2 regions of the Thioalkalivibrio sp. ALJ15 genome follow, and region 2 is predicted to be linked to the other one. Evidence: predicted binding sites of a transcription regulator. Region 2 holds the regulator's gene; the other holds the start of a gene.
What was found. The regulator FNR, encoded in region 2, switches genes on or off when oxygen is low (the NO sensors DNR and NnrR bind a similar motif). The targets are predictions, from matches to a motif close to TTGATNTANATCAA.
Positions count from the first base shown of each region.

Region 1 (5,154 bases), on a different contig from region 2:
TCGGCGGGGTAGTGGCCGGCGCGGAAGCGCGAGCGCACGGGGCCGGTATCGATGCCGTTCACATGGATGAAGTGCTTCTCGTTGCGGTGCTCGCGCGCGAGGATGTCGATCATCGCGTCCTGCGCGGCCTTGGCCATGCCGAACGCACCCCAGAAGGCCTTGCGGCAGTCCTGGGTGGAAACGACCAGGCTGCCGTGCGGGCTGTCTTCCAGCAGCGGGAGCACGGCCTGAGAGAGGAAGAACGGGCCGTGCAGGTTGCTGTTGATGACCTTGAACCACAGCTCGGGGTCGTATCCCTTCATCGGCGTCAGCGTACCGGCCCAGCCGGCGTGCAGCACCAGCCCGTCCAGGCGCCCGAGGGAGTCGCGGATGTTCTCGGCGAGGTCGCCGTAGTCCTTGACCGTGGCACCTTCCAGGTTGAGCGGATAGATCGCCGGCTGCGGGTGGCCTTCCTGCTCGATCAGGTCGTAGGTCTTCTCCAGCCCCTTGATGTCCTTGTCCAGCAGCACGACGACCGCGCCTGCCGCCGCGCAGGCCTGCGCGATCGCACGTCCGATGCCCGCGGCCGCGCCGGTCACCAGGACCACGCGGTCGTTGAAGGCGCCCGGTTCCGGGCGATAGTCCAGCAGGGCGGGGATGTCGAGATCGGTCAAGGCAGCGTCTCCAGTAGCTTGTGGGCTGATTCTAATCCAGACCGCACGGCGGCTTCGAGGGTCGAGGGCAGGCCCGGCGTCACATAGTCGCCGGCCAGGAACAGTCCGGGCCAGGGGGTGCCGGCTACCGGGCGCAGTGCGTCCAGATCGACGCGGGCATCGATCGTGGCGCGTCTCTCGCACACGACATGACCGGTCTGGGGGATTCCCAGTTCGGGGAAGGTCCGTTCCAGTTCTTCCGCGACGCGACGCCAGCGCTCCTCCGCCGTCATCGCCGGCAGGTCGTCCGAGGTGGAGATCACGACGGCCAGCCAGTGCGGCTCGCCGGCCACCCGGCGGGGAATGAGCCATTGTCCGTGCTGGTCGATGAGCCCCTGTAGCGGCGGGCGTTCCAGGATCGGGCCGGGGTAGCGCAGGTACACCGTGCAGATGCTGCGCTCGCCCATGGCCACCAGGGCCCGATGGTGGGGTTGCAGCTCGGGGGCCTCGGGCAGGAGCCGAGCGGCCGCGCTGGGCGCGGTGGCGAGGATCACCGCGTTGGCATGGGTGACGCGATGGTTGCGGTCGCGGAGCTGGTAGCGGGCCTCCGTGCCCCCGGATTCGATGGCCACAATGCGCCGTCCGATCTCGACCGTGGCGCCGCGCTCGCGCAATTCGCGCAGGGCGGGTTCCGGATACAGCGATCCCAGCGGCCGGGTCGGGATGAGCAGTCGGGCGTCGTCCGGCCCGTGGTTTAGGGCCAGACGCAGCACGTTCTGGAAGATCCGGGCCGAGGCGCTGCGGATCGGCGTGTTCATGACTGCGAGGCACAGCGGTTCCCAGAGCTGGCGGATCAGCGTGTCCGGCTGATGGCGCGTCTGCAGCCATTCGAGTACGTCGAGGTCCTCGTCCAGCGGCCGATGCAGGATCGAGGCTGCCCCCAAAAGGGCCGGGAGGCGCCTGTGCAGCGGGGTGCCCGCGAGGCTTTGCCACAGGCCACTGGCGAGGGCGGGCAGGCGTGGCGAGCGGGGCTCCAGGCCAAAGGCCGGATGAGGGCGGCCCGGTGCATGCATGCGCAGGCCGAACGGCAGCGCCGCAAAGGCGCGCTCCGGGTCGGTGCCGACCGAGCGCAGTTGTTCCAGGGTGGCGTGACAGGCGCCGACCAGCACGTGCTGGCCGTTGTCCAGTTCGGCGCCATCGCGGTTCAGGCTGCGGGCGCGACCGCCGCCGGTGGCGGCGGCCTCGATCAGGTGGACCGCGATGCCGGCCCGGGCCAGGGTCAGCGCGGCGGTCAGACCGGCCCAGCCGGCGCCGAGCACGACGACCGGATGCGATGCGGGAACGGCAGCCATGGGGCGGGCGCGGTCAGCCCGCGCGGCGGTAGTCGCGCTTCAGTCGGCGCGCAGTGCGCCAGGCGATCCAGAGCTTGCGGATCGGGGTCAGCCGCACGCGGTGCTCCAGCACGCGATAGCCATCGTCCTGGATCTCGTCGAGCAGGGTGCGGTAGATCGCGGCCATGATCAGGCCCGGGCGCTGGGCGTAGCGGTCCTCGGCGGGCAGGTGCTCCTCCGCGCGCTGATAGTAGCGGCGGGCCCGTTCGGCCTGCTCGGCGAACAGGGCGCGGTGGCGGTCGTCTGTAACGTTAAGCTGGAATTCCTCGGGCTTTACGCCGTGCTTTTTCAGCTCGTCCAGCGGGATGTAGACCCGGCCGCGCATCGCGTCTTCGTGGACGTCGCGCAGGATGTTGGTCAGTTGCAGGGCCATCCCCAGGTCATGCGCGTATTTCAGCGTGCGCCGGTCCGAGAAGCCGAAGATATGGGCGGACAGGATCCCGACTACGCTGGCCGCGCGGTAGCAGTACAGCGACAGTGTGGTGAAGTCGGGATAGCTGTCGTAGTCGAGATCCATCTGCATGCCGTCGATGATCTCGTCGAAATACTCGCGGCTGAGATCGAACGGCGCCAGATGCGGCTGCAGGGCCTGGGTGATCGGGTGGCGCGGCTGATGGTCGAACAGACGCTCGATCTCCTCGCGCCACCACTGGAGCTTGGTGCGCGCCACGCTCTCCTCGCTGACCTCGTCGACGATGTCGTCCACCTCGCGGCAGAACGCGTACAGCGCGGTGATCGCACGGCGCCGGTCGGGTTCCAGGAACCGGAATGCGTAGTAGAAGCTGGAGCCGCTCTTCGCGGCCTTCTCCTCGCAATATTCGTCGGGGGACATACGCGCTCGGGATCGGGGTTCCGTCTTGGGACGGCAAGGCTAGCACAGCGGGGCCGGGATGCGGATGGCGGCGGTGATCGAAGCCACGTTTGACATACATCAACCGTACCCGGCTGGAGGCCGCGTAGGGTGGGGGTGTCAGGGTGGCGCAAGGGCCCGCCCTCCCGTTGCGGAGAGTCGTATGGAACAACGTCTGGTATTCGATCCCGAGGTGCTGCGCCGCTATGACGTGAGCGGGCCTCGTTTTACGTCCTACCCAACGGCTCCGCAGTTCCATGAGGGGTTTGACGCGCAGGCCTATGCGCGGGTGGCGCGGGCGACGAATGCCGAAGGTGCAGCGCGCCCGTTGTCGCTCTACGTCCACGTGCCCTTCTGCGACACGGTGTGTTTCTACTGTGCCTGCAACAAGGTGATTACCGGCAATTATCGGCGCGCGACGAGCTATCTCGACTCGCTGGAGCAGGAGATCGCCCTGCAGGGCGGGCTGTTCGATCGCGATCGGCCGGTACGCCAGCTGCACTTCGGGGGCGGGACGCCGACGTATCTGTCCGACGAGGACCTGACCCGGGTCATGAAGGCCCTGGGCCGGCATTTCACGCTGGAGACCGGTCCGGAGCGGGAATTCTCTATCGAGATTGATCCGCGTGCCGTGCGCCCCGGCACCCTGCCGCTCCTGGCGTCGCTGGGCTTCAACCGCATCAGTGTCGGGGTGCAGGATGTCGATCCGGCCGTGCAGAAGGCCGTCAACCGCATCCAGCCGTTCGAGGTCACCGAGCAGGCGGTACGCCAGGCGCGCGAGCAAGGCTTTACCTCCACCAACCTGGACCTGATCTACGGGCTGCCCCTGCAGACGGTCGACACGTTCTCCGCGACACTGGACCGCGTGCTGGAACTGCGCCCGGAACGGCTGGCCGTGTACAACTACGCGCACCTGCCGGAGCTGTTCAAGACGCAGCGCCAGATCCGCGACGGCGACCTCCCGCCGGCCACGGAGCGGCTCGCGATCCTTGAGATGACCATCCAGCGACTGACCGACGCGGGGTATGTGTACATCGGCATGGATCACTTTGCGCTGCCCGATGACGAACTCGCGATCGCCCAGCGCGCGGGCACGCTGCAGCGAAACTTCCAGGGCTACTCGACGCGCGCGGAGTACGACCTCGTGGCACTGGGGCCGACCGCCATTGGCAAGGTCGGGGACAGCTACAGCCAGAACCTGCGCGAGGTCGATGCCTATCAGGAACGGCTGGCATCCGGCCGGCTGCCCGTGTTCCGCGGCCTGGAGCTGAGCGCGGATGACCGCCTGCGGCGCGCCGTGATCAGCGAGTTGATGTGTCACTCGAGGGTCGACTTCGGCGGCATCGAGGCCGCATTCGGCATCGACTTCCGGGAGACCTTTGGCGATGCCCTGGACCGTCTGGCCGAGATGGAGGCCGACGGCCTCGTCACCATCGGCAGCGACTGCCTGGAGGTCCAGCCACGCGGCCGGCTCCTGCTCCGCAACGTTGCCATGGCCTTCGACGCCTACCTGAACCGCGAAGCGCAGCGCCGCTACTCCAAGGTCGTCTAGCTCGTGTTACGCCTGCGGCGGCGGGGGCGCAGGCTGTGGGCGAGGATGATCCAGGCGTCGCGGGTGCGCAGGCGTGGGCGGGCGAATACGTCGTCCTGCTGGCGCAGGCGCCAGAGTACGCGGGCGCCGCCGTTGATGATGGCGCGGATCTCCAGGCCCATGCGTCCGCGCAGCATGCCGCCGAGCGGTGCCCCCGCGCGCAGCAGGCGATCGGCGCGTGCGTACTGGAACTGCATCAGGTTTCGTAACTGAAAGGTCGTCTGGCCCGCCGCGATCATCTCCTCGCTGACGCCGTACTGTGCCATCTCGTTCTGCGGCAGGTAGATCCGGTTGTTCTCGGTGATGTCCTGGTGCAGATCCTGATAAAAGTTGATCAGTTGCAGGGCCGAGCAGACCGCGTCGGAGTAGCCAATCATCTCCTCGGTCGGGTTGCCGTCGAGGTACAGCATCAGCCGCCCGACCGGGTTGGCGGAGCGGCGGCAGTACTCCATGACCTCGCCAAAGGTCGCGTAGCGCTTCTGTTCCAGGTCCTGGATGAAGGCGTCGACCAGATCGACGAACGGGGCGGCGGGCAGGCTGAAACGCTGCCGCGCATCGGCCAGCGCGATCCATTCCGGCTCGGATTCCGCGGCCGGGTCCTCGAGGATCTGCACGCGTTCCTGCATGGCGATCAGGTCGGCACGCCGCTCGTCGACCGGGCGCTGGTCCTCGTCGGCGAGGTCGTCGGCA
Region 1 is NZ_KB912060.1:162,379-167,532, reverse strand. It holds gene G015_RS0112060 (SDR family NAD(P)-dependent oxidoreductase) at 1-653, opposite strand, end outside; gene hpnE (hydroxysqualene dehydroxylase HpnE) at 650-1,984, opposite strand; gene hpnD (presqualene diphosphate synthase HpnD) at 1,998-2,855, opposite strand; gene hemN (oxygen-independent coproporphyrinogen III oxidase) at 3,037-4,425, shown strand; gene hpnC (squalene synthase HpnC) at 4,422-5,154, opposite strand, start outside.
Region 1: a site for FNR is predicted at 2,945-2,958, ahead of hemN (oxygen-independent coproporphyrinogen III oxidase). Genes of this name have one in related genera too.

Region 2 (5,154 bases):
TGATGGTGCTGCGTGGCGAGGCGGCCAATGCGGTCAAGGGTGTGCGTCGCGGCACCGCGATGGGCGGGCGCGACCAGATCGTCGAGCCGATCGAGGCGGTGCCGCTGAACAACCAGTTGGATACGGTCAACAGCCAGATCAATACCGAGCAGCAGCGCCTGCTGCGCGAGCTGACCGACGTGGTGCGCCAGTATGGCGAGCCGCTGGAACTGATGCTGACCGCACTGACCTGGATCGACCTGGCATCCGCCGCCGCGCAGCTATCCGCACAGATGAATGCCCATGCCCCGCGGTTGGAGGCGGAGGCCGGGGTGGAACTGATCGAGGCCTACCACCCGCTGCTGCTGTTGCAGTTCGCCGAGGGCAACGGGCCGCAGCCGGTGCCGCTGTCGATCCGGCTGGATGGCGAGCAGCCCCTGTTGCTGATCACCGGGCCGAATACCGGCGGCAAGACGGTCGCGCTGAAGACGCTCGGGCTGCTGGTCACCATGGCCTGGTGCGGGCTGCATATCCCGGCCGAGCAGGACTGCCGCATCGGGCGCTTCGATCAGGTGATGGTCGATGTCGGCGACCATCAAAGCCTGTTCCACCACCTGTCCACGTTTGCCGGCCATGTGGAGGTTCTGAAGCGGATTCTTGATCACGCGGGGTCGGAGACCCTGATCCTGCTGGACGAGCTGGGTACGGGCACCGACCCCGACGAGGGCGCGGCACTGGCGATGGCGATGCTGGACGAGTTGCGTGCGCGTGGCACGCGCGGGATTGTGAATACCCACCTGGCGCCCCTGAAGGACTATGCCGCCCAGCACGCGGGCATCGTGAACGCCTCGATGCAGTTCGATGCCGAGACGCTGTCCCCGACCTACCGGCTGCTGATTGGCGAGCCGGGTGTGTCCTTTGGTCTTACGATTGCCGAGAAGAACGGGCTGCCGGCCCAGCTGGTTGCCCGTGCGCGCGAGCATTTCGCCGAACTCCCCACCGCCCAGGCCGGGGGCGATACCGGCAAGGCGTGAGCCCCGAGCGAGGCGTTACCACATGAGGTCGTCGGGGACGACGTAGTCCTTGTACGGGTCGTCGGGATCGGGCTCGGAACCGCCGCTTTCCTCGGCCGGGATAACCAGCGGCCATTCGGCATCCCGCTCGCGGATCTTGTCCGCGATGTCGCGCGGGATTACACGGAAACCCTTGCTCGGGTGCAGCTCCAGGCCGGCCAGCGCCGCGCGGCCGTCGACCAGGCGCTTGCGGGTGTCCTCGGTCACCGGCAGGTGGCGGACCTGCCCGTCGAACTGGAAGTGGTAGTCGATCGCGGCGTCGCCGGTGGGGATCGGGGCCAGGTGCTGGTTCACCAGTTCGCGAATCTGCGCCCGGCGCGCGCGGCGTTCGGCCTTTTCCTGTCGTTCCTGGTTCTTCTCCCGCGAGCGCTGGGCCTGCTCGGCTTGACGAGCCGCAGCGGCGCTAGCCTCGGCGTCGGCGGGCTTGCCCTTTTTCTTTTTCGGTTGTGTCTTCTGGGCCTTGTGCTTCTGGCTCTTGGCCTTGCGCACCTGTTTTTCGTCCACCAGCCCGGCCTTCAGGAGCTGATTGCGCAGATCGTCCGACATGCCGCTTGCCTGTAGAAAATGTGTCGGGAGGATAGCCCGAACCTCTGCTATGTGCAGCCGACGTGTGTAAGTTCGGGTAATCCGTCCAGGATCTCGGTCATGGGAAGGGTGGGAAACAGCAGGTGTAAACGCCGCGCAAGATCGGGAGTCGCAGCGGGATTGCCCAGCGCCTGCGTGCGCTGACACAGTCGCATCGCAGCCGTGCGCTCGCAAGCCAGCTCCAGCCCTTTCACGGCGTCGTACAGGGCTTGGCGTTGTCGCTCATCGGGGCTGTTGGGCTTGAGACGGCGGCGCAGGGCGCGCACGCGCGAGGTGGTTTGCTCGCGCCAGCGCGCGGCGGCCTGCATCAGCGCCTGCCAGTCGTGTGTGTGTACTCGCCGTGGGTACCACAGGGCGAACAGGGCGAGGATGGCATCGACCTCATGGGCATCCTGCCAGTGCAGCAGGCGTTTCCGTGCGGGGGCGCAGGCCCATATCCGCAGGGCGAAATCCCAGAAGCGGTCGAAGTCGTGTGGCCGGGCGGCCTCAGGCACTACTGGCGGCGGGCGTAAAAGTCACGCCGGCGGTACTGCGCAGGGTCGTCGGCTCGAGGATCTCGAGATCCCGGGTGTGCAGGTTGATTACCCCCTGGTTGCGCAGCTGTGTGAACAGGCGGCTGATGGTCTCCTGAGTCAGCCCCAGGTGGTTCGCGATGTCGGCGCGCGACATCGGGAGGTAGAAGCGCTCGGTGGACAGGCCCCGTGCACGATGCCGCTCCGACAGGGTGACGAGGAATGTGGCCAGGCGCTGCTCCGCCGTGCGCTGCCCGAGCAGGGCATGCAGGCTTTCGTCCTGAGCCAGCCCCTGGCTCATCACGTTCATCATGTGCTGGCGGAATGTCGGAAGCCTGCCGGCGAGGTCGTCCACATGGGTGTACGGGACTGCGCAGACACTGGTGGATTCGAGGGCGACCGCGCTGACCGGATGTTTTCTGGAGTGGATCGCATCCAGCCCCAGCAGATCGCCTGCGAGGGCGAAGCCGGTGATTTGCTCGGTACCGTCGTCGCCGATCAGAACGGTCTTCAACGCCCCGGTGCGTACGGCAAACAGGGTGTCGAAGCGCTCGCCCATGCCGAACAGCAAGGCCCCCTTTTCGATCGGACGGCGTTGCTGCACGATCTCGTCGAGTTGCCAGAGTTCGTTTTGTGGCAGCCCCATCGGCAGACAGAGCTGGCGCAGGGTGCAGTGTTCGCAGGCTTGGGTCGGGCGCAGTGTCATGTGCTCAGGTTAGCGGTTTTGCCATCGGTGAGGGAAGGTGTGTGAGGCCCCCGTATAGAGGTTGCCCGTATGAGGAATTCCGGTATTGTGAGTGTGGAACCTTTTGGAGTGGCAGGGATCAGCCAATTCAGAGGCTTGCGGCGGAGCGAGTGCGATATCTAGACTCTGTTTAATATAGCAGGCGATTCGCATGGGAAGGGACGCAATGATCGAACGGATGCTGAACGAATACATGCACCACGGCACGCTGATCCTGCGCGAGCCGGACGGGAGCGAGCGCCGTTTCGGGCAGGGGGCACCCGAGATCACGCTGCAGGTCCATGATCGGGCGGCCCTCAAGCGCATCGCGCGAGATCCCGGGTTTCAGCTGGGCGAAACCTATATGGACGGGCTCTGGTCGCCGGGTCCCGAGGGCATCCGGGTGTTTCTGGATGTGGCCATGCGCAACTTCGCGCCCAGATTCCAGCGTCGTGTGCACCCGCTGGTGTGCATGTTTCGCGCGGTCCTCGAGCAGGGCAACCGTATCGCGCGCAGCTACCAGAACATCTCCCATCATTACGACGTGGACGAGTGGCTGTTCCGCCGTTTTCTCGACGAAGGCATGTTCTACAGCTGTGCCTATTTCGAGCGCCCGGACATGACCCTGGAGGAGGCCCAGCAGGCCAAGTGCGCGATGCTGCGCAAGAAGCTGGTGCTGGAGCCCGGTCAGCGGGTGCTGGATATCGGCTGCGGCTGGGGTGGGCTGGCCTTTCACCTGGCCGAGAATGCCGATGTCCAGGTGGACGGAATCACCCTGTCCCGGGAGCAGCTGCGAGTGGCCCAGGCCGAGGCGAAGCGCCGCGGGCTGGACGATCGCGTGCGCTTTTTCTATCAGGACTACCGCGAACACGACGACCAGTACGACCGGATCGTCAGTGTCGGCATGTTCGAGCATGTCGGCGTGCCCAATTACGGCACGTTCTTCCAGCGGGTGAACGACCTGCTCAAGGACGATGGCGTGGCCGTCCTGCACACGATTGGCCGCCAGGGGCCTCCGGGGACCACCAACCCCTGGCTGAGCAAGTACATCTTCCCTGGCGGTTATACCCCGGCACTGTCCGAGGTGATGGAGGCGTTGGAGCCGACCCCGCTGCATACCACCGATATCGAGTTCTGGCGGCTGCACTATGCGGAGACGCTCGCCGAGTGGTATCGGCGGTTCCAGAACATCCGTGCCGAGGCAGTGGGCCACTTCGACGAGCGCTTCTGCCGCATGTGGGAGTTCTATCTGGCCAGTTGCGAGGCGACCTTCCGCTGGTGGCGCCAGGTGGTGTTCCACATCCAGGTGGCCAAACAGCAGGATGCCGTGCCGCTCACCCGCGACTATCTGTATGCCGACGAGGCGCCCAAGGTGGTTTCGACGCCGCCGGGGGAGGCGGCAGTCCGGGGTCGCAGTGCTGCGTAGGGATTGCGGACTACTTCCTGGCTCCCTGAACATTTTTTCCTGACCGGGCACCCGCAACCGGTCTGTTTTCCCTACACTTCACGGAAACGCTGAGGGGGCAGGGACGACGCGTGTTTGGCAGGTTTCGCAAGCGGCAACAGCGGCAGGAGGCCCCCCAGGCCGCCAGTCCGAGCCAGGACCATGTGCTGATCGAGGCGGCCGGGCGCAGCCGGATCACCGAGGTCGCGGCGACCGCGCGCAAGGTGCCCTGGTCGCTCAACATGCTGCAGCTGCTGTGGGCGGCCGGCCCGGTGACCTTCCTCGCGATGCAGGGGGGCTATTTCCTGGGCTTTGGCCACGCCGCCCCGGCCCAGAATTTCATCTTTTTTGCCGTCTACACGCTGCTGTTCGGGGTGATTGGCCTGCTGGCGCGGTTTATTGCCGATGCCACGCGGGGCAAGCGGCAGGAGCGCTCACGCGATCAGCTGCGCAATACGATCGACTTTTTGCCGGACCTGCTGTTCGTGACCCGCGACCTGGCGATGGCCGAGATGGCGCCGGACATGCGGCGACGCAAGGCCGCCGAGGTTCTGCTTCATGAGGTGGATATCTCGCCGGAAGGCGTCGCGGTCGCGGTGCGCGAGATGACCGGCGATACCAGCCTCGCAGCAGCGGCCGAGCAGATCGAGATCTACCGTCGGCTGGGGCTGCGCTCGCGCGTCGCGGATCTGGTGGATGCCACTGCGGATGCTCGTCTGGCCGCGCTGGAAAAACTGCACCACGATGCCTCCGAACTGGCGGATCCGCTGCGCGACCGGCTTCAGGGCGTCGCGCCAACCCGTGAGGATGGCGTCCGGCGGATCGATCAATTTCTGG
Region 2 is NZ_KB912057.1:258,370-263,523, reverse strand. It holds gene G015_RS0104860 (DNA mismatch repair protein MutS) at 1-1,013, shown strand, start outside; gene G015_RS0104855 (DUF2058 domain-containing protein) at 1,029-1,598, opposite strand; gene G015_RS0104850 (TIGR02444 family protein) at 1,646-2,131, opposite strand; gene fnr (fumarate/nitrate reduction transcriptional regulator Fnr) at 2,124-2,855, opposite strand; gene G015_RS0104840 (cyclopropane-fatty-acyl-phospholipid synthase family protein) at 3,061-4,299, shown strand; gene G015_RS0104835 (hypothetical protein) at 4,410-5,154, shown strand, end outside.